Regions from separate parts of the Paenibacillus sp. FSL H8-0168 genome, predicted to be linked through region 2. Evidence: riboswitches for the same ligand, from Rfam matches in the RefSeq annotation. Region 2 holds a riboswitch; each other region holds the start of a gene.
The links. A riboswitch is a leader RNA that binds a small molecule or an ion and turns the genes downstream of it on or off. The one in region 2 is predicted to bind thiamine pyrophosphate.
Positions count from the first base shown of each region.

Region 1 (8,051 bases), 2.3 Mb from region 2:
AGAAAACGCATATCCTTCACGCCCCGGTACAATCGGGTCAAATGTTTGGACATTTAAGTCCGATGGAGCAAAAAGAAGCTTTGAAGCAGAGTGGGATTGATCGCAAAATCATGCATTTGCTGAACATGAGAGCGGACAGCACATACGAACGAACGTACGCTGCTTTAGAACATAATGCCAATGGAACTGTTACTCCTGAACAGCTATCCACAAATACTCGGCGTATTCTCCAAAAGCTGAAAGATTGGAATGATGAATACATCAAGTGGTGGGAAGTGCTGATTAGTTTGATTGTTGGGTATGTAGCCTATCAAATGCCTATGCTTTTATTATATTTGCAACGAAAAATGCGTCGGTTGGATATGAGGCACGAGGTGTATCAATTTCAAACAGTTATTTCCATTTTGCGGGTTATGGAACGAATGTCTGTCGAAGAAATATTGGAGTGGCTGAACAGATTTTCAGTTATATTCAAAAGACCTCTGCAAAAATGTTTGCTTCATTATGAACATGGGCCAGAGGCAGCTCTTGACTTATTAAATGAAGAGGCACCTTTGCCGGAGTTTCAGCGTCTAGTGGACAAGCTCCATTTGTCTTTGGGTAAAATTACGATTCGAGAGGCCTTTGATGATTTGGAATCCCATATGTCCTACTATTTCGAACAAAGAAAACAGGAGTATGAAAAAATAATAGACAGCAAGGCTATCTGGGGAAGGATGATTGGCTTTGCCCCGATGTATGGTCTTATCTTTTTATATTTGGTGATTCCGTTGATCGGCATGAGTTTTGTTCAAATGGATAACTATTATGAGCAAATACAAAAAATTCAGTAAGAAAGTTCTATTATCACTAATACAAAATAACAAGCTGAGGAGAAAAAAATATGAATAACGCATCAACAGCTTTAAAGGTAGCCGCTGGGATATTTTTGACCATCGCTCTAATTACGATTGTAGTTATACTGTTTATTTCAGCCCAGGAGGCGACTAAAACGGCACAAAACAATTTTGCTGATATCCAGACCGAATTGTCTCAAGCCTCTTTTACGGTATATGACGGCACAACGATTAGCGGTTCCCAGGTGACCAACGCGCTACGGAAGTTTCAGGGGAAGGATCAATTCGGCATTCAGATTAAAACCGGTAAAAATATGGCAGGCCAGTGGTACGGTAATGCTCTGAACATTAGCCCAGACAGTGAACAGTATGGCGCAGTGAATGGTGGCAGTGATAAGACAGGGAAAATCACGAATACGCTTAATGAGAAAGAGAATGAATACGTAAATCCAAGTGGCAAATTCAAGGCTGAAATCGTAAAGGACAAATCGAACGTTGTCCGTGGGTTGTTGTTTACCCAGTCCTAAGCACTACAGCAAAGATAATAATCATAAGGGGGATGAGAGTATGTCTGATCACGCTGCAAGTATGCTGCTGCTTGGTGTGTCAGTTATTCTGTTCATAACCGCATGTGTAACGGCAGCAGACTTGTCCAGCCAGCTGGATGGTGCACTGGAATTAAGATCACAGCAAGAGGAGCATTCTGAAGGGCGAATAGCCCGTACTGTTGGGGTGGGATTGCCGGAACGGATTAAAGGAACTCAGGTCATACAGGCAATTCGCATGAACTTACAGGAGGGGATTTCGATTCAAGTCGACGGGACAGAGTACGATGTATATTCTGAACCGTTTGAGCCTGATGTATCTACCCTGGATGCTTCCTCTTTATATTCCATGTACCCACAGCGTAATGGGAATGGGGACATAACATCTGTACGTTTTGAGAAATTGGGGGAAGACTGAAGTGGTTCAAACAATATCCAAGTTGTTGGGGGCGCTGCTCGCTGTATTGCTTTTGTACATCGTACCCGCAGCTCAAGCTGCTGAACGGCAGGATGATATATCCGGGTTAAATACATATCATTCAACTGTACGTTTTGTTGATATGGTAAGAACCAAAGGTTACATTACACCGACGATGTATAACGATTTTATGCGTGATCTGGAATTGACAGGCAATACGTACGAAGTTGACTTGGAGCATATGCACAAAAAGTATGTACCGGACTATGCAGATGCCGCGAAGCCAGACAGTTTTCTGGGCAATTATGAATCTGTATATGATGGGTACTATAATCCGCAAATCTTGCCTGTACTGTTTCCTGGCAATCAGCAGCCAAAATCAGATCAGACACGTCGGTATACCTTGATGGCCGGGGATTATTTTACGGTCCGGTTACATAATACGAATCGGACTCCTGCGGACTTGTACAAATCATGGCTTCTCGGTGGGGCAAATAGCGGCAAGCCGGCAGTTACAGCTTCTTACGGGGGCATGGTTCTGAATGAAGATTACTGATTTTGCAGTCATATTTATACTTTTGTTCTTGCCCTTTGGTGTAGTTAGTGACCTACGGGTGCAGAATCAGCGTGATGTGCAGCAGCTAGAAATGAAATATACGTCGGCTCTTCGTACCGCAGTTCAGGATGCAGGGGTCGTGCTCTCACAGAATGAACGTCAGGAACGCGAGGCCGGATACGGATCGGATAAGTTTTTTCGTGTAGATAAAGAAGCAGCGCTGCACACGTTCCTGCACACCCTTTTTCTTAATATAGGCATTGATGAGGATATAGTAGCACAACGTGCATTATTGGATTACATACCAGTCATTGTAATTCTGGATTATGACGGTTATTATGCGTTCACTTCAGAAGTCTATACAGACGAGCATGGACAAGCTGCTATTGGACACAAATGGAGCGAAAAAAAGCCATATGCCTATGTTGATTCAGTAGGCAACAGTGTGGGGTTCACCTTGGATAATTATGTACACGCATACGATGCGCGGAATCACAGGTGGGTGGAGGGCTTTCAAAAGGAACTTCAGGATCAGACTCCTATATCTTTACTGAATAATTCAGAAACTTTTGAACAAATACGTCGTTCCACCATTGTTGGCAGCGTCCAAGAGGACCTGGCGCGAATTATTAATGTCCATAACGAAAAAGCTGCACGTAACGGCATATCCTATACATTCACACTACCGATCATTCCGCAAGAGGAGTGGTACAACACGGTAGATGATGTGGGTCTGATCGCGTTTATCCAGGGCATTCCGGTCGGAGACAGGTATTACAATAACTATGGATTTGGTGGTGGGAGAGTCGTCAGAAAGCAAGACATTATCGGTGGCATAGAACTAGATACTGGAATGAAGTATTTTTATAGAGATTCATGTCCAGCTCCCTTTAAAGCTAGTGAACGTTTTACGAATGAGAAGTCTGCAGCAGCTGCGGGATACTTTGAGTACAAATGTTATAACGGCTTAAAATAATCACCCTCATGGGTGGTTTTTGTTTTTTTAGGCAGATCCATACCAAAAAACCTTAAAATTCACTGTTTTCAATATTCCGATATGGTTGCAGAATGTGCTACAATAAAGCTTTGAAAGAAACGAAATGCATATGAAATAAGAACAGTCGGCAACGCCGATGACAATAAGGAGCCAAAAACAGCTTATGAGTTTATTGACTGTAGAAAATGTATCCCACAACTTTGGGGACCGCGCATTATTTAAAAATGTTTCCTTTCGATTGCTTGCGGGGGAACGTGTAGGTTTGGTAGGAGCTAATGGTGTTGGTAAATCGACACTCATGAACATTCTCACTGGAAAATTGCTTAAGGATGAGGGTAAAGTGGAATGGACTCCACGTGTACGTTACGGTTATCTGGATCAGCACACCAAGCTGACACCGGGCAAAACGGTACGTGATGTATTAAAAGACGCTTTTCTTCCTTTGTTGGAATTGGAAAAGGAAATGATGCAGATTACTGACAAAATGGGGGATGCTTCTCCTGAAGAGTTGGAAGTGTTGCTGGAACAGATGGGTGAAATTCAGGAGCAACTGGATATGGGGGATTTTTACCTCATTGATGTGAAGGTTGAAGAAATGGCGAATGGACTAGGTCTGTCGGCCATAGGACTGGATCGGGATGTATCTGCACTTAGTGGCGGGCAACGGACAAAGGTGCTTCTTGCTAAGTTGCTGTTGGAAAAACCGAATGTCCTGCTCTTGGATGAGCCTACCAACTATTTGGATGTAGAGCATATTGAATGGCTTACGCGCTATTTGAAGGATTATCCCTATGCTTTTATTCTTATTTCACATGATACTGAGTTTATGAACCAGGTCGTTAATGTTATTTACCATCTTGAATTTGCCAAGATGACCCGTTATTCAGCTAACTATGAAAAGTTTCTTGAAATGGCGGATCTGAACAAAGCTCAGCATATTGATGCTTATGAGAAGCAACAGGACTTTATTAAGAAACAGGAAGATTTTATTCAGCGTAATAAAGCGCGTGCTTCTACCTCAGGCCGAGCAAAGAGCCGTGAAAAGCAGCTTGATCGGATCGAACGTATTGATAAGCCTGAAGAAGCCGCAAAACCAACCTTTCAATTCAAAGAGGCACGTGCAAGCGGAAAGACGGTATTTGAGGGTATTGATTTTGAGATTGGTTATACACATGCCCTTTTGCCTAAAATGTCCATGACGATTGAACGTGGCGAAAAAATTGCAATTGTTGGCTACAACGGTGTCGGTAAATCGACATTGCTCAAAACCATATTGGGAAAAATTCCGCCAATCAGTGGAAAAACCTATCAAGGTGATTTTTTGCAGCCCGCTTATTTTGAGCAGGAAGTAAAGGCAGAGAAAATTACACCGATTGACGACGTGTGGAATGAATTTCCGCATTTGAACCAGCATGAAGTACGAGCGCATTTGGCGCGCTGCGGTTTGAAAAATGAGCATATCACACGTCCGCTATCTGCGCTTAGTGGTGGAGAACAGGCTAAAGTCCGTCTTTGCAAACTGTTAATGCGTGAAAGCAACTGGGTATTGTTCGATGAGCCTACCAACCACTTGGATGTTAAAGCAAAGGATGAGCTGAAACGTGCCTTGAAGGAATACAAAGGGACGGTATTGCTTGTATCTCACGAACCGGACTTTTACGAGGATTGGGTAACCAAAACGTGGAATGTGGAAGAGTGGTCAAGTAAAGTTAACTAAAATCAGTTAAATCCAGTTCTGCATATTTCACACGAAGTGGGGTTTGCAGAATTAGGAAAATATGCTAAGCTATCTATAGCTTATACAATAAAATAGTCACACTAGGGGAGCCGCCCATGCGGCTGAGACGGAATAAATGGATTTCGGACCCTTTGCACCTGATCTGGGTTATGCCAGCGTAGGGAAGTGAGCGCCGTACAAACAAGGCAACACCATCTTTATTTTGTTTGTGCGTGGGACGATACACGTATACGGATATCATGGTCCGTTCGATTATTGGACGTTCGTTAAACCACTTCCTTGGGGAAGTGGTTTTTTTGCGTTTCGTTCATTTTAAGTTGTTCGAGCTTCCGTAGACGGATTCACATACAATCCCCTTTCATTACTGCTGGTAGACGTGGCTGCTAAGCTTAAATCCTTTAATCCAATGTGAGGTGAAGACAAAATCGAATTACACGCAATTTCGATGGAAAAGGGCACTATTGCACAAGCCGCCCGAGTGGCTGCTATGATTTGTCCGTATGTTCATTATGTACACGCACGTTTAAAACAGAATGGTGCCTCTGCATTGCTTTCTTTGACTCGCAGCATGGTGGAGCAGGAAGTTCCTTTGCAACAAATTGTAGTAAATGATCGTGTGGATGTAGCTTTACTTACTTTGGTTGGAACCGTCCAGCTACCAGCTAATGGATTACCTGTTGTGGATGTGAAAGGCCTACTTTCAAAGAGTACACGCTGTGGAGTGTCTGTGCATTCCTTGGAGGAGGCGCAGACTGCCGAGCAGGCAGGAGCAGACTATGTACTTTATGGTCACGTATATGAGACCCATTGTAAGCCCGGTATTGTACCGCGGGGTTTAGCTCAGCTTGAACATATTTGCAGGCTGTCGAACATTCCGGTGATCGCGCTGGGCGGCATACAACCGCACCATATCCCGGAGCTTTATATGGCCGGAGCAAGCGGAATTGCGGTGATGTCTGGTATATGGGAGGCTGAGTCGCCCGTTGCAGCTGCGATGGAATATAGGCGAATGGCAGATCTTGTAGTTCACAGCCTGTAGCGAGAAAACGAGAGTAGAGGCAAGCTGAAAGCAGAATGGTTTATGGAGAGGAGACACGGAACAAATGCTAAAGATACACACAGAGGCAAGAGCGATAGGACATGCTGAATGCTTGGTCATAGGTGGAGGTGTCATCGGCAGTTCCATTGCTTATCATGTGGCCAAGGAGGGAAGAAGTACGATCATGCTGGAACGATTGATCCCGGGTGAGGGAGCCTCAGGAGCAGCGGTTGGAATGCTGGCAGCGGAAAGTGAAGAGTTCACCGACTCTGAGCTGGCACGATTTGCTCGCAGAAGTCGAGATGCATTCCCTGAGCTTGTCTGTGATCTGGAGCGTTTGTCGGGTATTTCGGTGGAATTCCGTACAGAAGGATTTGTGACCCCTTTCCGTACGGAAACTGAAGGCCAAAAACGCTGGAAAGCTGCTAAAACGCGAGAGTATGATTGTCCTATCTGGTGGGATGCGAGGGAATTGGCCCGACGAATTCCAGGTTTGGATGAACAAGCGATCGGAGCAATATATCGTTCAAAGGAGACACAAGTGGCTCCTGTCCAGCTTTGTCGTGCTTATGCAGGTGCTGCTGCGGTGCTGGGAGCAACGGTATGGTCTGGTACACGGGCAGAGCAACTGGTCATACAGGATGGTCGAGTTTGCGGTGTCCGAACAGATAGCGGCTTTTTTTCCTGCGATCAGGTCATTATTGCTGGAGGCTTGGATAGCATGAAATTACTGGCGCAGGTTGGGTTTGAATATCCACTTTATCCGGTCAAGGGCGAAGCAGTAGCGGTCTCCTTGAAGGATCACCCATTAGAATACACCATTTATGCTGATGATATTTACCTCGTGCCTAAACAGAATAACGAGCTTTGGATTGGGGCAACGAGCCTTCCGCATCAATATGACGAACAAGTGACCGTAGGAGGCTTGAAGGGCTTGCTGGCACGTGCCTCTGCCTGGCTGCCGCGCGTCCGTGAAGCTTCTTTTATACGCACTTGGGCGGGCTTACGTCCGCAGGCTGCATCAGGTTACCCTTTTATAGGCACTGTTCCTGAGGTCGAGGGCGTATATGCTGCAGTCGGGCATTATCGCAACGGTGTCCTGCTGAGTGATGCTACCGGGCGTGCGATGGCAGCTATGCTTAGCGGGGCTGGTGCAGCAGAACTTGGGATAAGTAGTTTTTCTTCTGAGCTCCTCAAGGAGAAAAGCTTATGAAGCTGACGATTAACGGCCAGAGCATGACCTTTTCTAATCGAATCACTCATGTGAATCAATTGCTACATGAGCTTGATGTAAAGGTGAAAACCGTAGTGGTGGAGCTGAATCGGCATATATTGAGCCGTGAAGATCATGATGAAGCGGTACTGAAGGATGGAGATTGCCTAGAGATTGTACATTTTGTGGGAGGCGGTTGATTATGTTAACCATTGGAAAAGCATCTTTTACCTCGAGGTTGTTGTTGGGAACAGGAAAATTCTCTGATCTGGATATCCAATCCCAAGCCGTAGAGGCTGCTGAGACGGAAATATTGACGTTTGCTGTACGGAGATTGAACTTGGAGGAACGGGATAAGCAGCATTTTCTCGATATGCTGGATTTGAGCCGGTATACACTTCTTCCCAACACAGCAGGGGCTACAACAGCAGAGGAGGCGATTCGTATTGCCAAATTGGCAAAAGCCTCCGGCCTGTGCGATATGATTAAGGTGGAAGTCATTGGGGATAGCAAGACACTGCTCCCTGACCCTTTTGAAACGTTGAAAGCTAGTGATAAGCTGTTAGAAGAAGGCTTTATCGTGCTGCCCTACATATCGGACGATGTGATTCTAGCAAAGAGGCTACAAGAGCTTGGAGTACACGCCGTTATGCCTGGAGCTTCACCGATTGGTACAGGACATGGTTTGCTCAATCCGTTTTCATTAGAG
Region 1 covers NZ_CP151948.1:3,209,978-3,218,028, reverse strand. The annotation lists gene MHI21_RS14175 (hypothetical protein) at 1-833, shown strand, start outside; gene MHI21_RS14170 (hypothetical protein) at 884-1,363, shown strand; gene MHI21_RS14165 (hypothetical protein) at 1,404-1,799, shown strand; gene MHI21_RS14160 (hypothetical protein) at 1,801-2,355, shown strand; gene MHI21_RS14155 (hypothetical protein) at 2,342-3,331, shown strand; gene MHI21_RS14150 (ABC-F family ATP-binding cassette domain-containing protein) at 3,516-5,069, shown strand; TPP riboswitch at 5,163-5,271, shown strand; gene MHI21_RS14145 (thiamine phosphate synthase) at 5,536-6,129, shown strand; gene thiO (glycine oxidase ThiO) at 6,194-7,342, shown strand; gene thiS (sulfur carrier protein ThiS) at 7,339-7,542, shown strand; gene MHI21_RS14130 (thiazole synthase) at 7,545-8,051, shown strand, end outside.
Region 1: another riboswitch for thiamine pyrophosphate. It lies ahead of MHI21_RS14145 (thiamine phosphate synthase); the one in region 2 lies ahead of thiC (phosphomethylpyrimidine synthase ThiC).

Region 2 (8,051 bases):
TCGTCCAAAAAAGAGTATGCAGATAATGGCCTGCACCGTTAAATGCCAGTTCTCGTTCCCAATGCTTTACGAGGTCAAAATCACCTGTTTTTCGGGCTTCTTCCAGTTTCTTTTCCGCTTTGTTCAGGTCATTCACATAGCTCAAATGATGCTTGTCATGGTGAATACGCATCGTTTTCTCATCAATATACGGTTCAAGCGCATTATAGGGGTAAGGGAGCGGCGGTAGCCGATGTCCCCCAATAGGAACCGACCGGCCGATTGAGGTTTTTTCCGTTGCCGAAGGTTGCGCCTGGCTGGACTTGACGCCTTTAGTGGTCCATGCGCCTTCTCCCCTTATGCCTGCCTGCCGTTCTCGAAACGCTTCCTCTGGGTAATTCTCACCCTCTGTAGCTACATGATACAACCTAGCAGCCCTTGCGATGGAGCCAGGTTCCTGAAAGGGGGTTGTCGAGATCAGGAAATATTGGCTTTCATGTGCCGCGTGTAATACAATTCCGGCGGCTTTTGGCTGCTGACGCAATGCATGACTGTGCTCGCTTAGCAGCCCGAGCTGCCGTACATACTCCTGTGACTGACGGTTTGCGGTTTGCAGCAAATCGTCCAGTCGACGATTTAATTCTTGTGAGTCAAGCTGAGAGTTTGAGGCTGACTCTGACAATGGCATCTTTACAGATGATGATGCGTCTAATCCCCTTGACTGTTTTGAATGTTCAGTGAATTCGTGTGTATGTGCTTGTGGAGCAGCCGACATCTGTTTCCATTCCTGATGCCACGCCTGATCTGCCGGATCGAGCGCGCTCCGTTGCTCTTCAAGCAACTCTATGGCGGTGCGTTCCGTCTGTTCGAATACAGTCCGCCAATCATCCAGCAGCCGTACATAAGTAGGCTCCAGTCCCTCGGTAGCGGATTTAATCACTTCCACATGCCAACTTTCCTGCTGCTTCCAATGCCGAATTTCCTCCAGCACACGTAAGGGCAGAAAAGACCCATAAGTACTCAGCATCGTTTTTTTACCTCCCGTATCCTACTATGGCTATCCGGCCGATCTGGCAGATCTGCCCTGGATGCATACGTACCCAGTATATTCGCTGTCTCATCAGGAATATGTCTATGAACTCCCTTAATCCGGTCACATCTGTTACGTAAAACAATAAATACCCATGGAAAACGAAAAAGAAGCCCAGCTACGGCACGGGTTAAGTGTCCATAGACAGGCTTCTTCAAGGGGAAGAATAGAATACAGTTCTTCGAAAAATAATTCTTTACTTCGTAGTCGTTTGTTTGTGGGCATCAGCGATGGTTTTCTTGTCCTCCAGCTCCTGTACACTGCTTAGAAACGTCGATACCCGTCGCAAATATTCACGAGGGTGCTCTCTGAAAATAAGCTCATGTATCCCGTTTTTGACAATCCATACACTGGAAAGCGGGTTGGTTTGATTGGCAGCGAGCTTTTCCGCAATAGGATAAGGAGCTTTTTCATCCTGTGTACCATGCACAAACATGATCGGGAACGGATAGTTTTCCTTTTTAACCTCCTGATATGGAATCTGATGCAAGCTGGTGCCGTTCAAGACTGGAAACAGCAACTCCAGAATTTCCAAAGACGGATGTCTTGGCAGATTAATTTGATTGTGAATGTTATGGTACAGCGTATCCGGCTCCAGCAGGAAGGTGCTGTCCAAAATCATTGCGTCCACATCCTTGGTTTGCAAGCCCGCCTGAAGAGCGGTTCCTGCCCCCATGGAGAAGCCCCATACGATAATCTCCGACGAGCCGCGTTGCTTCGCAAGCTGAATTGCTCCGAGGAGCTGTTGGGATTCTGCTTTGCCTCCGGTTGCGACTGCTTTGCTGTTTTGTGACGCAAATCCATAATCGAACATGACCACATTAAAGTTCAAACTGTGGGCATAATGCGCCAGATCATACATGGGAATCCAGCTTTCTTCGCGGTTAGCCCCATAGCCATGACTGAAAATAATCGTTTTCCGCGATTGATCCGCCGGGATATACCAGCCTTGTACGATGCGGCTACCATCCTTGGCAGGGAAGCTGACTTCCTCATAAGGCATGTTTTTGGCCTGCATCGGATTAGAGTACAGTGGTGCAACGGTGGGATTCGTAAGTACCCATGCGATGTAAGCATGCAAGGCAATAAAACAAAACAACAGAAAAAAGACGACCGACAGCAGCAGAGCAATCACAACGTGCTTGAACCGCAGCAGACGGGGATTAAAGAGTGGGGTGGACGGCTCCTGAACAGCGGTCTGTAGCTGAGCGTTGCGCTGGGATGTCGAAATCATGTAAGAGCCTCCTTATATAAAATTGATCTTCGTTTCATAGAATTTAGGTATAATTCCACTTGAAAATAGTAGTGTAGGTCCGTATAGATACCTATTATCGTATGATGGGGATTATCCAAAGTCAACGCCTGAACCGGAAAAGTAAAAATGATGCAAAGAATTGTCGATGTTTGTTCTCGTTCTGTAATATGGTTGTCACAAAAACATCGGTTTACAGTAGCCGCGACTATTCTATATAATTTATGTAACCATGTTTCATAGTGTGAAACGAATATGGATACAAGAGGAGCGGTTCACGATGGAAGACCGTAAATTAACCGTTCGCGCTGTAGAGCGTGCACTTGATATACTGCTGTGTTTTACCGCAAATTCGGATCTTGGCCTGACGGAGATTGCCTCCAAAATTGGTCTACATAAAAGCACGGTTCATCGGCTGCTGACTACGTTGGAGGATCGGGGCTTTGTCGTTCGGAATGCCGAAACGGAAAAATATCGACTGGGCTTCCGCATTTGGGAGCTATCCACGCATTTGTCCCAAAGTGACGAGCCGGCGGTGCTGTTACAACCTGCAATGGAAGGACTACGTGACCGTCTGGGTGAGACGGTCAGCTTGTACTTACGGGACGGCAGCATGCGTATTCGCATACAAGCCGTGCAGAGCAATCAGGCGATCCGCAGGGTCGCGCCTGTAGGTGCGCGTATGCCGCTGGCTGTAGGGGCCTCCAGCAAGGTGCTGGCGGCCTTTATGCCGCCGCAGGAGCTGGAAGCCCTGCTAAGCGGGGATGAATGGCCGCCCTCAGTAGACCCGGAGGTCTATAAAGCCCAGCTGCAGGACATTCGCGAGAAAGGCTATGCGACCAGCTATGAAGAACGGGAACCAGGGGCTGCTGCTGTGGCAGCGCCAATTGTGAACCGGAAGGGACAGGTCACTGCGGCTTTATCTGTATCTGGCCCGGTCAGTCGACTTGCACCCGAGACGCTACATGACTTTGCTCCGATTTTGATCGAAGCGGCGAAGGAAATGGGGCTTATGCTCCCGTAACAAGAATGAACACAGTTGAAGCAAGCAGAGTGATTTGATGGGGAACGTCTCCTTGGTAAAGGGAACCTAAAAGGGTTGCCAAAGCCATAAATTTGAAGTAGTCTGGTAAGGAAGGCGGGATGTCTGTTATATCCGCCTCATGTGAATAGAAGTATCACAGTTACTGGGGGAGCCTGTAATGCCGGGCTGAGATGGAATCGTGCAAGATTCCGGACCCTTTGCACCTGATCTGGATCATACCAGCGTAGGGAAGTAATCGGCCATTGAAATGTATACGCGGCTGCTGTCTTCAGTGGCGCATTGGAATGGATTACTCCATATGCGTACTGTCTGGATAGCTGTCTCGTTAGATTAGCCGGTTCCCTGGGGAACCGGCTTTTTTGCATAGATCAGCGCCACCCTGGGAATGGTTCCGGATCGGTGTGTCATTTCATCGAAACGGGAGGAATGGACAATGAAGCCGACAGAAGCAGAAGGAACAAAAGGAACAGAATTGAAATCAGCAGAAGTAAGATTGGTAGGAACAAAAGAAGTTGAGGTAGAGAAGACAAACAGGGAGCAAGCCAGTGGGGTAACGCCCTTTCCAGGGAGCCGTAAGGTATATAGTCAAGGCTCACGGCCGGACATTGCCGTGCCAGAGCGCGAAATTGCTCTTCATCCTACACATACGCCGCAGGGCACGGAGCATCATGAGCCATTGCGTGTATATGATACAAGCGGTCCCATGACCGACCAAGCCTATCAGGTCGATATCCGTCAGGGCCTGCCTCCATTACGGCGAGCTTGGGCACTGGAACGGGGCGATGTGGAGGCTTACGAGGGACGCGCCGTCAAGCCGGAGGATAATGGACTGAAACCTGGCTCCAAACGGGAGACAGTGGAATTTCCCGGCGTGACCAACCGTCCGCTTCGTGCTTCGCAAGGGCGTACAGTGACGCAAATGCATTATGCACGGCGAGGGATCATTACGCCCGAAATGGAATTTGCGGCGATCCGCGAAGGGGTCGAGCCTGAGTTTGTACGGCAGGAATTGGCGGCTGGACGAGCCATTTTGCCTTCGAATATCAATCACCCGGAAAGTGAGCCAATGGTCATTGGGCGTCATTTTCACGTGAAGATCAATGCGAACATTGGTAATTCTGCGGTTACCTCCTCCATCGAGGAGGAAGTGGAAAAAATGACCTGGGCTGTGCGTTGGGGCTCCGATACGGTTATGGACCTGTCCACAGGCCGTAATATCCATACAACACGTGAATGGATCATTCGGAATTCTCCTGTACCGATTGGGACTGTACCGCTGTATCAGGCACTTGAAAAGGTGAACGGCGAAGCAGAAGCGCTGACGTGGGAGCTGTATCGCGATACGCTGATTGAGCAAGCGGAGCAGGGAGTGGACTATTTTACAATTCATGCGGGTGTATTGCTGCGATATATACCGATGACGGCGAATAGAATGACGGGAATTGTATCCCGGGGCGGGTCGATCATGGCAGCCTGGTGCCTTGCGCACCATCAGGAGAATTTTTTGTATACGCATTTTGAAGAAATCTGCGAAATTATGAAAGCCTATGATGTGGCCTTTTCTCTCGGGGATGGTCTACGTCCAGGTAGTATCTATGATGCGAATGATGAAGCACAGTTTGCAGAGCTAGAAACGTTGGGCGAGCTAACGCAAATCGCATGGAAGCACGATGTTCAGGTTATGATTGAAGGGCCAGGACATGTCCCTATGCATAAAATCAAAGAGAATGTGGATTTACAAATGGAGATTTGTAAGGAAGCTCCTTTCTATACCTTGGGACCGCTCACGACGGATATTGCCCCCGGATATGATCATATTACTTCAGCCATCGGGGCGGCGATGATCGGTTGGTTCGGGACGTCCATGCTGTGCTATGTTACGCCTAAGGAGCATTTGGGTCTGCCCAATAAGGATGATGTCCGCGAGGGTGTCATTACCTACAAAATTGCGGCACATGCTGCCGATCTGGCGAAGGGTCATCCACGGGCGCAGCAGCGGGATGATGCTTTGTCCAAGGCACGCTTTGAGTTCCGGTGGCGGGATCAGTTCAATCTGTCGCTTGATCCCGAGCGGGCCTTGTCTTACCATGATGAAACGCTACCGGCAGAGGGCGCCAAGGAAGCACATTTTTGCTCGATGTGTGGTCCCAAATTTTGTAGTATGCGCATCACGCAGGACATTCGCGCCTATGCAGCGGATAAGGGGCTGAACACTCAAGAAGCAGTAGCTGCCGGGATGCGTGAGAAGGCAGAGCAGTATCGGGATGGAGGTCAGTAAGACGAACGTGTGAGTTTAGGAACAAATGAATTAAAAAAGCCGTGGTTCTCTACAGTCGATGTAGGAAACTACGGCTTTTTAGCTTATGTAAAGCGGATCATGCAACCGGATAAACGGCGCCTTATTTTTTACCCATTTTTTCATTTAAAATGTCCTGAAAGCTGAGCTTCTTTTCCGAGCTATCTTCTTTCTTCTGCATACTCACCGCGTTGGCACGTTGGTATTGGTGGTGAAAGGGCATCAGGGTGTGGACGGTTAAGTTCATTGTATTCATGTAGGTCATTCCTCCAATTCCATATTGTCAAATTCAGATTGAGTTGCTTAGAACGTCTGTATAGGACTATTTGTATGTACTTGATGTCGTAATGCTATGTAGGTTGCTTGGTAATGTTTCAATCATTATACCCACATTTTTTCAAAGTAAAACGCTTTTGACATAAAACAGGAAGATGGTCATATGTGTCCAAAATGTCGATTAGGAGGATGGTCGTTTTAGAGGAAAATGTGCCTAGGTCTAAAACAAGGGCTAGAGGCCCGTTTTCTTAGTTTAGTAGTCGGGATTGTGTTTTTTTGTCGAATAACCTTGTAAAAGGAGAATTTTGCGGAATCCAAGTCAGGATTGAGGCAGTCTGGTGGCGAATTAAAGTGTCAAAGTTGTATTGACTTTATGTTTGGTAGTAGATACCATGAACTGGTTGTCAGCGTATTTTGGCAACAAGAGTCAGCCAATCCATCTGGCGATTCATCCTTTGAAATGTTATAGAAAGGATTAGAGCATATATGAAAAAAAGTATTGCAGATATCGCATTTATTATTCTGGGTGCGTTTTTTTTCGCGCTAGCTGTTAATCTGTTTGTGATCCCGAATGAGTTTGGCGAGGGGGGCGTTACAGGGGTTACGATCATTTTGTACTACCTGTTTCAGTGGTCTCCCTCGATCGTCAATCTGGTGATCAATGGCTTGCTGTTGATTGTCGGATATAAATTTTTGGACAAGAGAACGACCCTGTACACTATAATTGCGGTCGCTTTTAACTCGCTGTTTTTACATTTAACGGTCAACTGGCGGATTGATTCGCATGAGCCGACGATTAATGCTGTATTTGCCGGAGTTTTGGTGGGGGTCGGCATTGGCTTAATCGTACGGGTAGGTGGCACTACGGCGGGAACGGTCATTTTAGCCCGGATTGCCAACAAGTATCTGGATTGGAATATCAGCTATGGCTTGCTGTTTTTTGATTTGATTGTCGCATTCTCTTCCTATTTTATTATTGGTCCGGAAAAATTGATGCTAACTATCGTTATTTTGTACGTTGGTACAAAGGTGATGGACTTCATGATCGAAGGACTGAACCCGAAAAAAGCGGTCATGATCATTTCGGAGCACCAAGATAAAATTGCCGAGATGGTTATCACAAAAATGGATCGTGGAGTTACCGTCCTGTCAGGCCACGGATATTACACTAAAAATCCAAAAGAAGTGCTGTATATCGTCATTAGTAAACAAGAGGTGTCAGCGCTTAAAAAGATAGTGAAAGCCATCGACACAGCAGCATTCATTACCATTCATGACGTGCGGGACGTGTTTGGAGAGGGCTTTCTGGATATTTCGAAGTAGCTCGCGTGCGAAGGTAAGGTTATAAGAGAACGTGGCTAGAAGTCGGTCCTGAGGGATCGACTTTTTTTGTTTTATATAAATAAGATGAACTTGAAAAATGAATATCAAAACGGAGTAGGCGGAATGGTGCTGTACAAGCGAAGCGGTCGCTTTTGTCCCCGGATTTCTACCCTGGATTAGGGGCTTATTCAAGAAATCCGGGGGCGGTGGCGATGGGAAGCACCATCCGACTGCGCAGTGGCGCTATAGGTAACTCTTAAGTTCGGTTTGTATAAATAAAAAAATACCCCCGATTGCAGCTTTATCTGCAAAACGGGGGTTCTTTACATATGAAGTTCATAAACTTAGCTTTCGATCATCTGACGCAATACGGTTTGCAGAATACCACCGTTGTGGTAGTAGTCGATATCGACGGTGCTGTCTAGACGGGCAATTACCGGGAATTCGAACTTTGTGCCATCCTCGCGTTTAGCCACCACTGTAAGCTCTTGACCAGGCTTCACGTCATTGTCGATGCCAAGAATGTCAAACGTTTCACGACCGTTCAGGCCCAGGCTGGACCAGCCATAGCCCTCCTGGAATTGCAGAGGCAGTACACCCATGCCGACCAGGTTACTGCGGTGAATCCGCTCGAAGCTTTCGGCAATGACAGCCTTAACGCCCAGCAGAAGCGTACCTTTGGCCGCCCAGTCACGAGAGCTGCCTGTGCCGTATTCCTTACCAGCAATGACGATCAGGTTCTGATCGGCTGCCTGATATTTCATGGATGCATCATAGATGGACATTTCCT
Region 2 covers NZ_CP151948.1:864,247-872,297, forward strand. The annotation lists gene MHI21_RS03970 (Fe-Mn family superoxide dismutase) at 1-1,006, opposite strand, end outside; gene MHI21_RS03975 (alpha/beta hydrolase) at 1,266-2,303, opposite strand; gene MHI21_RS03980 (IclR family transcriptional regulator) at 2,602-3,345, shown strand; TPP riboswitch at 3,501-3,613, shown strand; gene thiC (phosphomethylpyrimidine synthase ThiC) at 3,800-5,644, shown strand; gene MHI21_RS03990 (hypothetical protein) at 5,766-5,918, opposite strand; gene MHI21_RS03995 (YitT family protein) at 6,425-7,261, shown strand; gene acnA (aconitate hydratase AcnA) at 7,606-8,051, opposite strand, start outside.

Region 3 (8,051 bases), 2.2 Mb from region 2:
GCAGCAGGTCTTTTGACTGAAGCACGGAGACTCGGTGTTTCTGTGCCAAGCGATTTTGCAGTAGTAGGCTTTGATAACACCGAAATATCGCATTTGCTTGATTTGACAACGATTCATTACCCGATAGACAAGCAAGCTGAGAATGCGTTCATTATGATTCGAAATGCCCTCGAAGGGCTGGATGAAACGATACATCATCTGGAATTCAAATTAGTAGAGCGAGCGACCACCTGATTCCAAAAGGGACTTCATGTTAGTGGTTATTAATTTCCATATTCAAGTTTATATAGTAGGAATAATGGAAGAAAAATGTTGACACATGTTAAAACATGGTGAATAATTTGAGGTGAAAGTATAAAATTTGGATTTTTTGTATGAAGGGTGGTTATGACTTGGGACATACACCTACGATTTTGACGAAGTTAGAGGATTATTTAGGGGAAAACAATTTGACGCTGGCACAATTTGCCGAACATTCAGGTGTTCATCAAAGAACACTTAATAATTGGATTGCCAAGCATCGTCCTGTTGCTATACATCAGCTTGATCGAATCACTTGGGCTATGGGACTACCAGAAGGTTTTTTTTACGAACTATACATAGATAACTACATCATTGAGCGTTCCCCGGATTGGAGGCGAATTGAGCCGTTGTTGTTTCGCTGTGCGGAACTGGACAAGTTGGATGCTATCCAGCTTGTAGTGGGACATATTATGGACAACCTTCTATATTCCCCAAAGTTATTTGATGCAGCAGAAAAATTATTCGCACAAGGTCGGCACAATGCTGCATTGTTGCTCTACGAAGGGATTGCGGAAGGCGAGAAGTACCAGCATTCTGAACGTTTGGCTATCTGTCAGTATCGTCTGTTTACCATTCAGGTGGGTAACAATCAGATCCGAAATCTCAAGGCGGCTACACGATTTGAACCCTTTGTCGAACGTCTGAATGAAATAGATCAACTCGATGCGTTAAAAGATTTGGCGAATGTGTATCGTTCTCTGCGTGAATGGGACAAGCTCGATGCAACTGCTCGAAAAATGAGAGCCAAAGCGGAGATCCAATATTCTTTGAAACATCAACAGAAAAAGCGAGAGTGGGAGGAGTCTGAAAAGAGGCTGAGTCGCCCGATGTTTGTGTACATTACCTATGCTGATTTACTGTGTGCGAGTGTCTGTGAAGCCCAAGGCGATTATCAGCAAGCATTACAATTTACAAATGCCTACGCAGATTTAGATTGGGTGATCGAGACAGACCAGAAAACTCAACACTGGGTCAACTTGTTCAAGCATTGGGCAGAAGGTAATACTTATGTAAATAAACTCCTATCTGGAGATACGAATGTGCTTCCTCATTATGTTGAATATATTGCATCCACATCAATCACTACCGAGAATGAAAAGCTATCCAAGTTGCTGAACGTTATGATAGCTGCTAACCGATATGCAATAGATATCAATGATGTCCTTTCACGTTTTGAAGTGGAGATTAATTCTTTTGCTCTGCTATCACAATCTACTGATATGTACACCCAACAAGTGATGCCGGATTATTTTGCATGGTTTGGTTATGAACTGGCTTATTACTATTTAAGACGGGGAATGTTCAATGATGGCTTTAAACACTTAATATATGCATTGGTAAAAGCCCACATACTAAATAATGAGACTTATTTTATAAACTGTACGGGACTTTTTGCACATTTCCAAGCACATGCGCTTCCCGAAACAAGGGAAGAGTATTTCAAACTATTAGAAAAGGTGTGGTTAGACAATGTTGAAAAAAATGATTCTGCTGGTCAGCGCAGCTAGCTTCTTGTTTATTTTATCAATGCCTGTTCAGTCGCATAACCAAAATCAAAGAATAACGCCTCAAGTACAAATTGGAGGTGCTTAAAACGGTTAGGTTGTATGTTCTAATATTCATTGAATCTTTTTATGAAAAAGAGCCTCGGTCCCGCTTTATTCGGGGGGACGGAGGCTTTTTTACGTGGATTTTGGGGCTTTGCTGTTTATGCAAACTTTTGTGATGTTCTTTTTTTGTTAGGCGCATCATTTGAAAATCCAAAAAACGTCTTTTTGTTATAAAATATGACATATAGGAGGGATCATGCTGATGAATCAAAGTGTGACTTTACTTTGTGTCGAAAGGGCTAGGAAGAAACTGTACCAGGTCCAGAAAAAGTATGGATTTTTAACACATCCCAAAGTAATAGAACAATCTAAAAAGCTGGATGATCTGTTGAATCAATATCAAACATGTAGATCGGATCATTGAGAAATGAGACCATATTTTTCTTTAATTCCTTGACCGCACCTCTAACCTGCTCTGTCTGTGTCACGGCTGAAATCACCGCTACACCATCTGCACCTGCACGTGCGACTTCCTTAACACGGTCCACTGTAATACCTCCGATTCCAACAATCGGCACATCAATTCCCGCTTTACGCATCTCATATAAAATTGCCGGTCCCTGTACGGCATGGGCATCATCTTTCGAGATGGTGGGATAGATGGGCCCGACGCCGAGATAATCAGCACCTTGCAGGATGGCTCGACGTGCTTCCTCAATGGTATGGGCGGAGACGCCTAAAATTCGATTTCCGATTCGCTCGCGGACGGAATCGGCGGATTCATCGTCCTGACCGATGTGAACACCGTCGGCGTCCAGTTCAAGAGCCAACTCCACATTGTCATTGATGATGAAGGGGACACCAGCGTGACGGCACAGTTCCTGTAGCTGGCGCGCGAGTTCGAACATAGGAACGCCCGTTAACGCGCCGAGACCCTTTTCTCGGAACTGGACCATGGTTGCCCCGCCAGCCAGAGCCTCCTGCACGACCCAGCCTGGTTCCGCGAGGCAATTCACGCTTCCAAGCACCAGGTATATCTGTAGATGGCGGCGCACCACCTCTGACAATATTCTGCCGCTCATAGAAGCATCTCCTGACGACGTCGGTAGGCCCAATGATTGGTTGGGCCGTGTCCCTGTCCCAGAGACAACGTATCCTCAATCGCCGCCTGGATGAAGGCTTTACCATTCGAGATAGCCTCCGGTACAGACATCCCTTTCCCTAATTCCGCGGTAATCGCTGCCGAGAAAGTGCACCCTGTTCCGTGTGTATGGACAGTCCGTACTCGCTTGCCGCTCAGCTCTATAAAGGCGGTTCCGTCAAAAAGCAGGTCAACAATTTGTCCGCTGCTCTCGCTCTCGTCAGCGTGGCCACCCTTGATCACAACGAATTTTGGTCCCATACTGCTAATATGTCTCGCAGCCTCGCGGCGATCCTCCATCGTATGGATACTTATCCCTGTCAGGGCTTCCGCCTCCGGGATATTCGGTGTAACGACCAGTGCCAAGGGGAGCAGGTCGTCCTTCAAAGCCTGCACCGCTTCCAGTTGCAGCAGTTCAGCGCCTCCCTTGGCAATCATCACGGGATCGACGACGACCTTTTTCCAGCCGAACTTTCGGATCTGCTCGCTCACAAGACGGATGATGCCGGCATTAAACAGCATACCAGTCTTCAGGGCATCCACTCCAAGGTCTAATCCTACGGCTTCGATCTGTTCTGCTGTTGCTTCCTCTGGTAGCGGATATACGCCGTGGACTCCTAAGGTATTCTGTACGGTAACGGCTGTAATAGCCGACATGCCGTACACGCCAAGTTCTTGAAAGGTTTTGAGATCAGCTTGAATTCCAGCCCCGCCGCCACTGTCCGAACCAGCAATCGTCAGCGCTCTGGGTACACGAACGTCTGTCATCGCGCACCACCTGCTGCTGTTGTTCCGGCTTCATGGATCGAGACATGCCCCTCTAGTGAACCTGTATGCAGTTTGGCCAGCTCGTCGAGAAAGGCAATCTGGAAGCTGCCGGGCCCCAGCTCTGCGGTACGTGCTGCGGCTCGAGAAGCTGCTGCACCGTAAAATGCCAAACCTGCTGTACCTGCGAGCAGCAGGTTGGGTTCAACAGCTGCAAAGGCACCTAACACAGAGGTCAGCAGACAGCCTGCTCCGGTTACCTTCGTGAGGAGCGCGTCTCCGCCGCTAATCATTCGTGCTTCGGCCCCATCGGTGATGACGTCCTCTTTTCCAGTAATGACAACCATCGTATTGAGCGTTCGAGCAGCCCGAATTGCCAGATCGACATGGTCGCTGTCAGCACTGTCACCGGCATCTACGCCTTTAATCTCACGCGCTTCTCCAACAAGATGTGCGACTTCGGCTGCATTGCCCCGCACCAATGAGATTTTGACTTCACTCAGGATTCGCAGTGCCGATTCAGTTCTAAAGCTCGTTGCTCCCGCACCGACCGGATCTAGCAGCACCGGAACACCGTGTGCATTCGCCGATTGTCCAGCAATGATCATGGCATCCACCAGTTCGCGGTTCAGTGTACCGATGTTTAACACGACGGCGCCTGCTATTTTTGCCATATCTGCTACTTCCTCAGGTGCATAGGCCATCACCGGGGAGGCGCCCAATGCATACAGACCGTTGGCCGTAAAGTTGGTGACTACCACATTGGTCATATTGTGAACGAGGGGTTTGCTGTTTTGTACCTTCGTCAGGAGATCCGAATAACTTTTTTTCCATGTACTCATAATGATTATCCTCTCTATAGTTGGTGGTTCAACAGGGCATTAACCGTACTTCACGCATCGAATCGCCAGGCTGACTATTCCAAGACCGCTGCCTGCATCTGGACCGGCCATTCTTCCTGCTTATAAGCCATATCCCAGAACTTATATTCCAGCTGGCAGCTCAGTATAAAATGCTCAATCATCCGCTCCCGCTCAGCAGCCGTTGCGTCTTTCGCCCAAGCATCTACACGTTCTCGGAACTTGAGTGTTGTATCATCAAGCTGGTCTCCATAGAAGCCAATCCATTCATAGAACGGATGAGACTCATCCGGCTTTACTTCATCCAGCAGCCTGCGACCAATCTCGGCATACGTCCACATACATGGCAGCAGCACAGCCAAGATCTCGCCCAGGCTACCCTCATGCGCAACCGTCAGCATGTGACGGATATAGTGATGAGCCGACGGAGCGAGCGGATATCCCTGCAACTCTTCATAGGTCACCCCTGCGACAGCACAGAAATTTTGATGCGGATGAACCTCGCTGTGGAGAATAAAAGAGATTTGTTCATTTAATACAGCCATATCCTCCCGATTGGTGCATTTGGAGATTGCGATGCCGTATATCCGCATGTAGGCGTTCAAATATTCAAAGTCCTGTTTTACATAGTGAATCAGCTGTCCCCTTGTCAAACTTCCTTCAGCAATACCTCTCACAAAGGGGTGCTCAAAAATCGCTTGAAAAATGCCGTCCGCCTGCCGACGGAGTTCTTGTGTAAAACTCAATTTCCCCACCTCCATCAAATTGAAGAGCAAGAAGTCCTGTAAGAATATAATTCCGGAACAACGCTAAAAAGCCGCCCCGGAAAAATGGGAGCGGCTTCAACAATAGGCCCAATACGCAAAAAACGCTTGAAACCTTATATACGAAGGCTCCACTTTCCTACGCTAGTACGAACTAGATCAGGTTCAAAGGGTCCAAGATACGTTCTTGTCTCAGCCATAGCGGCTCCCCTAGTGGACTTCTATTCTTTTGACTATTACTGTACATACGTTCATACGCTATGTCAAACATAGTGTGCAAAATATGAAATTTCCTCTAGTTAGGTGTTTTGAGCTTAGTGAGGGTGATGAATTACACTTTCCACAGCTTTGACCTTGGCATATTCCGGTTTCCACATTGCATCTCGTATAGCTTGTTCCACATCTGAAATGTGCGCCTGAGCTACCTGATCCTGTATCGCGGCTTTTGCAACCGCAATCGCAACAGCGTACGAAACTTCGCGTAATTTTCGGATATGAGGGAGTAGCGCACCGCCAGGCGTATTCGAATCTACACCATTGGCAACAGCAACTGCTGCCGCTGTAAACATCGCAGGGGTAATCCTTTTGGCTTTAACCACAATCGCACCCAGACCCAGTCCCGGAAAAACAAAGGCATTGTTCGCCTGTCCAATCTCAAATTTCGTACCGTTATAGGTGACGGGCTCAAAAGGACTTCCGGTTGCAATCAGTGCTTTGCCATCGGTCCACCGGATCAAATCCTCGGGTACTGCTTCTGCAAGGTTTGTAGGATTGGACATGGGCATAATGATCGGGCGTTCTACATGTTTTGCCATCTCCTTGATGATCTCTTCAGAAAAGGCACCTGCTACACCGGAAGTTCCAATCAATATCGTAGGCTTCACCTGACGGATGACCTCTAGCAGTGGTATTTTGCCGTCACCCGACCGGGTCCATGAGCTGACTTCATCCTTTTTGCGCACATACGGTTTCTGATATTCCAATACGTCTTCCATATCTTCCATTAACAGCCCGCGATAATCAAAGGCCCAAAAGGACTTGAAGGAATCTTCTGCGGAAAGGCCGTCCTCGATCATAGCACCCCGAATTTGATCAGCATTACCGATTCCTGCTGCCCCTGGGCCGAAAACAAGTATTTTTTGTTCACGCAGCGGAGTCTTGGTGACACCCACCGCCGAAAGAATCGCAGCCAAGGTCACCGCTCCTGTACCTTGTATATCATCGTTGAAGGTGAGTATGCTTTGACCGTATTTTCCTATAATATGGCGTGCATTTACGCTGCCCACGTCTTCCCAATGTAAAAGCGCCTTTGGGAATTGCGCTAACGTTTTGCTGATAAAAGTATCAATAAACTGGTTATAGGCTTCTCCGCGAACCCGTTTATGGCGGTTTCCGATGTACAGTGGATCATTCAGCAGCTTTTCATTATTTGTACCTACATCTAGTACAATTGGCAGCACCCGCCCGGGATGAATGCCTGCCGCAGCCGTATACACTGCAAGCTTGCCGATAGCAATGTTAATCCCCCCGACTCCCCAGTCACCAATCCCTAAAATACTTTCGGAATCTGTCACGACGATCAGATCCACATCATGGCCGCTCAAACCGGAATTATAGAATGCTTGTCCAATGCCATTCGGGTTATCTATCGACAAATATATGCCTCCAGGGCGGTTGTACTCGTGACTATATTCTTGAATCGCGGTTCCTACGGTCGGCGTGTAGACTACGGGCAGCATTTCACTCAAATGATCGGTTAGCAGCCGGTAGTAGAGTACGACATTTCGGTTGTGAAGGTCGTTGAGAGAAGCATTTTTTCGCAGCATGGTGGGTTGTGCCAGAAACTGCTGATATGCCCGTACGCTCTGTTTCTCCAATGAAAGGACGGTTGGAGGAAGGATTCCTTCCAAACCCAGCTCCTTGCGTTCTTCTTCTGTAAAAGCGACACCTTTGTTCAAAAGGGGATTTGCCAACACATCCTTTCCCCGTAATGGAGTAGATAATGACCCATCGCGATTGACATAAAATGCTTCCATAGAAAGACCTTCCTTCTCTTCATTTTCATAACTATTCATAACGAAAGATGACATGTTGTCCATAGTATGGACGTGCAAATATGTTTTATTCTTGCATTTATCTATGACAAAATAACCATATTTGTTTCTTTCTAACGATATAAAAGAACTAACTTTCAATATAGACTCGCTAACCATTCCTGATGACTTTGGTTCTAATGAATCAGGTCTAAGTGCTCTGTTTTTATCAAATATGAAAATTAGTTTTTCTTCTCTTATCTCCATATATATCATGGAGTGTCAGCTATTTTGTTAAGAAAATATGAAGCATTTGGACATTAATTTAATCCCTATAAGCAAACATTCTTAATTCTTTTTCAACAAAATAGAACTATTCGGAGGAAAAGGAGAGGTTTGTGTGCAGGGACCTATAGCCATTTTTAGCGATAATGACAGGGCTATTGATTATCCCAATGTGATTTGTTTTTACCAATTTATACAGTGCGAGGACACGGAGGCAGCTTCAGTCTACGAGAACGCATGTTGTTGCCTGATTGATTATAGGGAGCCGGGGCAGGCAGTACGGAAAGCCAATCAGATCCGTAGCCAATTTCCGCAAATGCCATTGTTACTGGTGACGGATGTAACATTTC
Region 3 covers NZ_CP151948.1:4,487,737-4,495,787, reverse strand. The annotation lists gene MHI21_RS19800 (LacI family DNA-binding transcriptional regulator) at 1-234, shown strand, start outside; gene MHI21_RS19795 (helix-turn-helix transcriptional regulator) at 393-1,811, shown strand; gene MHI21_RS19790 (aspartyl-phosphate phosphatase Spo0E family protein) at 2,110-2,277, shown strand; gene thiE (thiamine phosphate synthase) at 2,222-2,935, opposite strand; gene thiD (bifunctional hydroxymethylpyrimidine kinase/phosphomethylpyrimidine kinase) at 2,932-3,762, opposite strand; gene thiM (hydroxyethylthiazole kinase) at 3,759-4,601, opposite strand; gene tenA (thiaminase II) at 4,676-5,365, opposite strand; TPP riboswitch at 5,503-5,605, opposite strand; gene MHI21_RS19765 (NAD-dependent malic enzyme) at 5,698-7,419, opposite strand; gene MHI21_RS19760 (glycosyltransferase) at 7,817-8,051, shown strand, end outside.
Region 3: another riboswitch for thiamine pyrophosphate. It lies ahead of tenA (thiaminase II); the one in region 2 lies ahead of thiC (phosphomethylpyrimidine synthase ThiC).

Region 4 (8,051 bases), 340 kb from region 2:
GCAGCACGCCAAAACCAAACCACACCATGAGCAGCGGACCCAGAGCGATGATCGGAATGTTTTGGCTAAGGATCAAGAGCGGGTATAGAGCAGATTTGAGAAAAGGAATGGTATGAAGAACGATGGCGATCAACAGTCCCGTTGCTGTCCCTATTGCGAATCCCGCAAGTGTCAGACGAATCGTAGCCCATGTATGGGCTCCAAGCAACGCCGATTGCCCCATGCCCTCTTGTACGATTAGAGATGGAGCTGGCAGTAGCCAGGATTCAATATGTAAATAGGAAACCGCCCCCTGCCAGGCCGTTAAAAAGAAGAGGACCGCCACAAGGGGCGGCCATACGCTTTTCCACCAGGATGCGTTCTTGCCTTTCGGATTCATGGGCGATATTTCTCGGTCAGCTTGTTCATGCTGATGCCTTGTGGGTTATGTGCGATTTTGATCTGTGAAATGACGCTGGGACTGCCCGCTTCCGTCAAAGCCTCGTGCATTTCTTTAACCACTTTCAGCAACTCGTCGAGCTCGCCCTCCATGGTCGTATCCAATGGATTCACCTGATGTTTGACGCCGGAGCGCTGAATGACCTCAATCGCCTTATCTACATACGGGTAAGAGTCCTCGTTATTAGGAGTTTTAGGGATTACTTGAATACTGAGCAGTGTGTTAGCCATGAAAATTCACCTGTCCTTTATTGTTTAAGTTATAGGAAAATAAATTGGTTTAAGGCGGGGGAGACCGCTTCGCGTTTCATTTGATCTTACGATCGCTGTTGCCTTGGGATTCTTTGAATTAAATTTTAAAGGTAAAAATCCAACGGCAAAGGCGAACGCTTCGCTTCTCCAGATTCAAATGAACCGCTACGCTGCCAACTGCCTTAAAAGCACCTTATTTTTAAAGCCAGGTTGTACGGTATTTTGTATTTTTCTCACATAAGCGTACCTGCTTTTGCGCTTAGACACTATGAGACTAAAGAATAAACCAAGTGGAACGAGAACGAAGTGGGCGGAATGGTGCTGTACAAGCGTTAACATTCGCCTTTGTACCCAGATTTCAACTTCTGGATATTCATAAAAGAAATCTGGGTACAACAGCGATGGGAGGCACCATCCGACTGCGTAGTGGCGCTTCGTTCACTTCTTTAGTTCGGTCTTATTTTGCGTTTTAACAAATGATCAGCGCTTGGGCAAGAAGTCGTTTGTGAAGGCTTTATCCACTTCCAAAGGCTTGCTGAGCAGCTTGCGTTCGTACATCCAGTCCGAATAGTTTTGCCATACCTCCGCTTTTTGCACACCCCATTGCGCGGCATCGTCTTGATAACGCGGGCTTAGCCATTTTTGGCTGGCAAGTACCAGTTTTTTATCCAGCTCCGGTACAGCTTTGCCTAAGATGTGCGCGGCTTCTTCTGGATGGGCGATAGTGTATTCATAGCCTTGTGCGGTAGCGTCCATGAACGCTTTGACCAGTTCTGGATCATTTTTTATTGTCTGTTCGTTGCTCACAATTACAGGTGTATAGTAATCGAGGCTTTTGGAATAATCTTTTACATACAGCATATCCAATGGCTCACCTCGAAGCTGGGCCTCAATTCCGGTCCATGCGTAGAAAATCCAGGCAAAGTCGATATCCCGCTTCACGGCTGTAAAATAGTCTGCATTGCCCATGTTGACGATCTTCACTTTGCTCACATCGCCTTTGTCTGAATCCATGATGGATTTCATGACCGCTTCTTCTACGGGAGAGCCCCAACCGCCGTATTTTTTACCTTCAAAATCTTTCGGGCTCTTAATTCCGCGATCTACCGGGGCTGCGAAGCCTGAGGTATTATGCTGAATCACTGCAGCGATGGATACAAGCGGCACGCCTTGCGTACGAGCCTGTGTGATGCCTTCTTGGTAGCTGATACCAAAAGGTGCAGCATTAGAGGCAACCATTTGATCGGCTCCGCCTGAACCAGGTTGAATAATTTGAACATTCAAACCCGCTTTTTCGTAAAATCCTTTGTCCTTGGCAACATAGAGTCCCGTATGATTCGTATTGGGTGTCCAGTCGAGCACGACTTTAACATCTTTGAGCTCCTCTGCCGGAGTAGACGTTTGAGTGTTGGTAGCGGGAGCCGCTTCTTGGGATGTGGAGGGACTTCCACCGCAAGCGGTCAGGGTCAGGGCCATGAGCCACAGACTGATCAGTCCCAGGCTTAACATTTTCATGCGCTTCATCGTTGTGTTCTCTCCTTTAATTACCCGTTATCCGTCCAATCAGACAGCTTAGGTTCCCCATTTTCATAAAAATAACATCTGTCGGACGCGATCTTTCCAACAACTTAATCTTCAACAAAAAAGCGCCCCGAGGTTCCGGGACGCTTGCGCTTGTATATACCAAAGTAAGGGATGGTCCTATGTAAAAAAGGCACATCTTGCTTAAGCATTCCTACGCTGGCATTACCCAGATCAGGTTGTAAGGGTCAGTGTCTTGGGACACACTCTCAGCCGGCCGATTCCAGCACCCCTGGCATTGTATGGTTTAATGGGTTCATTTATTCGGGTTTACTACGACGATTATATGCCTTGAATGCGGGTCTGTCCAGCATGGAGGAAGAGATGACGGTTCATTTGCCGAACGACAGGGTACACTTTTACTGTGAGCTTTGATCTGAAAATGAGCATGCATCAATCCGATCTGATCGGGTCATGTTATTTTCAGAACAGCTGCGCAGGTAGGTTCAGATGGGCTGGTGCCCAATGGCATGGCCGTAGAGAATTCTAATTCGTGAAAAGGAGTTGTTGTACTGTGGGTAAAACGGAAACATTGGATCGCAGCCAACTAGAACAAGCCATTGTGAAGGCTTTGGATAACAACAAATTTTGCTCGTTAGGTACGGTAGAGGGTGGCAAACCGAAAGTACGCTATATGGCCCTTTTTAACGATGGAATGAACATTCATCTGGCGACAGATCGCAAAACGCATAAAGTGGATGAGCTAAAGGATAATCCGAATGCTTATCTGCTGCTGGGTTATGAAGTTGGCGGTACAAAGGAAGTCGTAGAAGTGGAGGCTACTGTCCAGATTACAGCTGATGAGGGGCTCCGCAAACAAGTGTGGAACGATTCCTTGAAGGAATGGTTTTCCGGACCGGATGATCCCGATTATGTCATTCTGGACGTGAATCCGACTCGCATTGAGTATGTGGGTCAGCAAACGGAGCGCCAAGTGTGGAATAAATAATGAGAATATAAATGGATAAACCAGTGAATCTCCGAGTTTTTTAGGAGGTTTGCTGGTTTTTTATTTTTGAGAAAATTAATTATTTTTTCATAAATAATTTAAGTAAATGACTACTCTTTTGCGTGGCGTTGGATTAAAATAGAAATGGTGGGTTCAAGGCTTACATATATGTGCAAAAGTATGTATATGAGGCATACACCTTAATGAGGAGGGGTATATTTTGTTATTTCGTAAAAATTGGTTTAAAGGGTTTACAGCAGCCGTTGTAGCTTGTAGCATGCTGGTGTTTTCGGCCGCTCCATCCTGGGCAGCTAGCGATTCTCGCGATAGCGCTACGGTGAATTTGCGGATCATGGAAACAACGGATATTCATGCGTCGCTGATGAACTATGATTACTATTCGGACAAAGAAACCAACGAATATGGCTTGGTTAGTACAGCCAGTTTGATCCAGAAGGCACGTAGTGAAACAAGAAACAGTATGCTGTTCGATAACGGTGATTTGCTGCAGGGCAACCCATTAGGCGATTATATGGCCAGAAACAAAACCTTTGAGAAAGAAGGCGGTGTCCATCCGGTCTACAAGATGATGAATTTGATGGGCTATGATGCAGCTACAGTGGGCAACCATGAATTCAACTACGGTCTCGACTTTCTGGAGAAGTCGCTCAAGGGAGCTGATTTTCCTTATGTAAATGCGAACGTTTATGTTGATAAAGAGGGCCAAGCTACTAAAAATTATTTTACCCCTTATCAGATTCTTGATAAAACAGTAATGGATGAGAAGGGCGAAGAGCATACACTCAGAGTGGGTGTCATCGGCTTGGTCACACCTCAAATTATGCAGTGGGATGAAGCCAATTTAAAGGATAAGGTCGTTACAAAGGATATTGTGGAAACAGCCAAAAAGTTTATTCCTCAAATGAAAACAGAAGGGGCTGACATTATTGTCGTGCTTGCACATACAGGCTATGAAGATGTGCCGCAAACGCCAATGATGGAGAATGCCGTTAAATATTTGAGCAAGGTGGACGGAATTAACGCGATTCTGTTTGGGCATGCTCACAAATCTTTCCCAGGTCCAGATTTTAAAGATATGAGCGGGGTAGATCTGGATAAAGGAACCATTAATGGCGTACCAGCAGTAGAAGCTTCTTCATGGGGCAAGGATCTGGGCATTATTGATCTGAGCCTGGAAAAGAAAAACCGTGAGTGGAACGTAACCAACTCTCAGTCTCAAGTGCGTCCGGTTGTGAGTACCACCAATCAGGCTACGCAGTTTATTCCTGATTTTAAACTGGTTGATGCGATTAAAGAAGAGCATCAAGGAACGCTGGATTATATTCGTCAACCTGTTGGAACAACGACTGCACCGATTACCAGCTATTTTGCATTAGTGCAGGACGACCCCTCTATTCAAATTGTGACGAATGCACAGAAATGGTATGTTCAAAACCATCTTAAAGGAACTGAATACGAAAAACTTCCCGTATTGTCGGCAGGCGCTCCATTCAAGGCCGGCGGTCGAAACGGAGCCGAGTATTACACCAACATTCCTGAAGGTACGGTAGCGATTAAAAATGTGTCCGACCTGTATGTGTATCCGAACACGGTTCATGCTGTAGAAGTGACCGGTGCTGAAATTCAGGAATGGCTGGAGTGGTCTGCGGGTCAGTTCAACCGCATTGATCCAAAGCAAACTGAGGAGCAATCGCTGATCAACAAAGATTTCCCAACCTACAATTTTGATGTCATTGACGGTGTGAATTACCAGATTGATGTAACTCAGCCTGCACGATATGATGCCAAGGGAACTATTATTGATTCTTCAGCTCATCGTATCAAGGATCTGCAATACAATGGAAAAGCGATAGATCCTGCACAGAAATTTATCGTGGCCACCAATAACTATCGTGCTTCCTCATCCAAACTGGCCAACCCAGATGGCAAACGAATTGTGATGGCAGCACCGGATGAAAGTCGCCAGGTCATTGTTGACTATATCCGTACGAACGGAACGATTAATCCATCGGCGGATGGCAATTGGTCTATTGCTCCTTTTGGTCAGGCAAAGGTTACTTTCGAGTCCTCTCCTGATGCCAAAGACGTGCTGGCAGGAAATCAACAAATTTCATTCTTGAGCAGCGCGGCAGACGGCTTTGCCAAATACAGCTTAAAAGCTGGCGCTAAGCCTAGTGCAGCAACGACTCCTGTAAAGGAAGCTGTGGCTCCCGCGAAAGCAACAGCAAAGCCTGCTGTTAAAACGACCAAACCCGCGACTGTTAAACCAGCTAAAACAACGAAGCCAAAGGCGTCCAAATAACTTCGAACTTTAGTTTTTAATCAATATCAGAGTGAAGCAGCAAGTCTCTTTAACCAAGAGATTTGCTGCTTTTTTTAATGTCAAAAACAACAGCCCCCGAATTTATCATGAGTGCAAAAAGTTTTCTGTTTTTGTCGAATATATACTTAAGTCCTAAGTTGTCGTTAAGAATAAGCTAGTTTTTTGTAAAAACACGTAGTTATATAGTACTTTTGTTCTAGTTATTTGTGATATAATGGTGAAAAAACCGGAAAATTGTTCCGAGGAGGACCATTATGACATGCAGCAATTGCAGCATCATATTACCTATTAAGGATCAAGGATTTCTCAGAATTAGGCATTCCAGGGTGTCGCTTACTCCAGCATTAGATGGTTTGGGTATGCTATCGGAACAAATGAAGCAGGAACATGAGCGTGAGGGTGGCATAGAGTTTCGCTATGACAGCCGTTCAGAGCTGGAACAGCTGGTTAACGGACTGGCTCGTCTGCCGCAGGAATACTTGAACCATATGCAAATTGTGGTGACCGGCTTGCATCATGTCGAAGGATATGAGGACTGGCTTTTATTTAGTCAATTGCAAGCCAGACTGCAACATCCGGATATCGTGAATATCATTAAGGATCAAAGTTTTTCCAGCCATATGCAACCTATTGTTGACCATAAGCTGGATATTATCGGGTTTGAATTTTTACTGCGTCCGTCACATGCGGAGAGACCTTTTCAGCCTTTCCGACTGTTTGAAATCGCCCGTGAAGCTGGTTTGCATGCTCATCTGGATCGCTCGGCTCGTATTTCCGCTATTGAAAAAAGTGCAACATGCCTTCCGGCGGGAATTAAACGTTTTATTAACTTTCTCCCTTCGACCATTTATAATCCGGCTTATTGCTTGAATCACACCTTTGAGACGATTGATCAGTTATCCATGAATACGAAGGATTTTGTATTTGAGGTCGTAGAAACGGAAGAAATAGACGACCTTAATTTTTTGCATCATATCTTTGATCAATATCGCAATCGAGGAGTTTCGGTAGCCCTGGACGATGTGGGGGCAGGTTATTCTACGACAGAGCTTATGAATTGCCTTCAGCCGGATTATGTTAAAATTGACCGCAGTATAATTGACGGCTGTCATAGTAACAGTGATCAGAAGCGGCAAATTACAGGGATTGTAGAATCGGCTTTTCGTTTTGGAGGCCAAGTGTTGGCTGAAGGCGTAGAGCAGATGGAGGATTTTGAATTTTGCCGTGAAGCAGGTGTATCACTGGCTCAGGGTTATTTGTTTGGCAAGCCGGAGCCCGGTCCGCCCTCTAATTTTATACTTAGTAGCGTAATATAGTCAGGAACAATTTTAAGTAGACGTAGTTTATAAAAATTGGAGCTTAAATAAGGCTGTGGCATAAGCAAATTCCAATTCTATTGGACAGTGCTTATATCACCATTAATGTAAAAAAACGCGAGTTGCAGAGGTTATCTCACCTTTGCAACTCGCGTTTTTTGGTCATGCTTGCCCACCTGAGCAAGTTCTGGACAAGCGAAGCCACCCAGTCTCGAATTTACTTGGTAAGGAACGTTAAAAGCCTGGAACAGTTTACGACCATTTTTATTTTTAAAGTAAAGATTGACGTTTTGAAGACAATTGGATACAGTGTATTACATAGGAAACAGTGTTTCTTATGTAATACACTGTATCCATACTAGGTAAAAAGTTTAACATTACAGGGAGGACAACCAAAATGAAAGCAGTGCAACTGAAAAATGGTTTTGGCTTTGAAGAGTTAACCTTGACGGAACTTGACATACCGGTGCCAGGACGGTTGGAAGTTCTGATCCGCATAAGGGCAGCGTCTCTGAATTACCGGGATTTGGTAATCATTAACGGAGTAATGCCAATCGGCATTCAATTTCCCTTCATTCCGTTATCTGATGGAGCGGGTGAAATTGTAGCTGTGGGCGAAGGGGTGACAAAATTTCAGATTGGACAAAGGGTAGCGGCAAATTTACAACAGAAATTCATTGGCGGGAGCACGAGAGCGGAGGTCTTAAAGGACAGTCTGGGAGGCCCGCTCAGTGGAGTGGCGTCTGAATATATCGTTCTGCATGAAGAAGGGGTCGTGGCCATTCCGGATCACCTTTCTTGGGAGGAGGCTTCCACCTTGCCGATTGCGGCATTAACCGCATGGAGCATGCTGATGGAATCCGGTGGGCTGCGAGCGGGGGATACGGTGCTCTTGCAAGGAACAGGCGGTGTTTCCATCTTTGGGCTTCAATTCTCTCTGATGGCGGGAGCAAGGGTAATTATCACATCGAGCAGCAATGACAAGCTGGAACGGGCAAAGGATCTCGGCGCATGGCAGACAATCAACTATTCGGAAGTTCCCGAGTGGGATAAGGTGGCTCTGGAGCTGACAGACGGCGGAGTCGACCAGGTCCTGGATGTAGGGGGAGCGGCAACAATGGCGCAATCCATCAATGCACTTCGTACCGGAGGGACTGTGAACATGGTCGGC
Region 4 covers NZ_CP151948.1:519,391-527,441, forward strand. The annotation lists gene MHI21_RS02385 (ABC transporter permease) at 1-379, opposite strand, end outside; gene MHI21_RS02390 (MTH1187 family thiamine-binding protein) at 376-669, opposite strand; gene MHI21_RS02395 (hypothetical protein) at 981-1,163, shown strand; gene MHI21_RS02400 (ABC transporter substrate-binding protein) at 1,171-2,214, opposite strand; TPP riboswitch at 2,406-2,515, opposite strand; gene MHI21_RS02405 (pyridoxamine 5'-phosphate oxidase family protein) at 2,786-3,220, shown strand; gene MHI21_RS02410 (bifunctional 2',3'-cyclic-nucleotide 2'-phosphodiesterase/3'-nucleotidase) at 3,441-5,543, shown strand; gene MHI21_RS02415 (EAL domain-containing protein) at 5,819-6,880, shown strand; gene MHI21_RS02420 (NAD(P)-dependent alcohol dehydrogenase) at 7,278-8,051, shown strand, end outside.
Region 4: another riboswitch for thiamine pyrophosphate. It lies ahead of MHI21_RS02400 (ABC transporter substrate-binding protein); the one in region 2 lies ahead of thiC (phosphomethylpyrimidine synthase ThiC).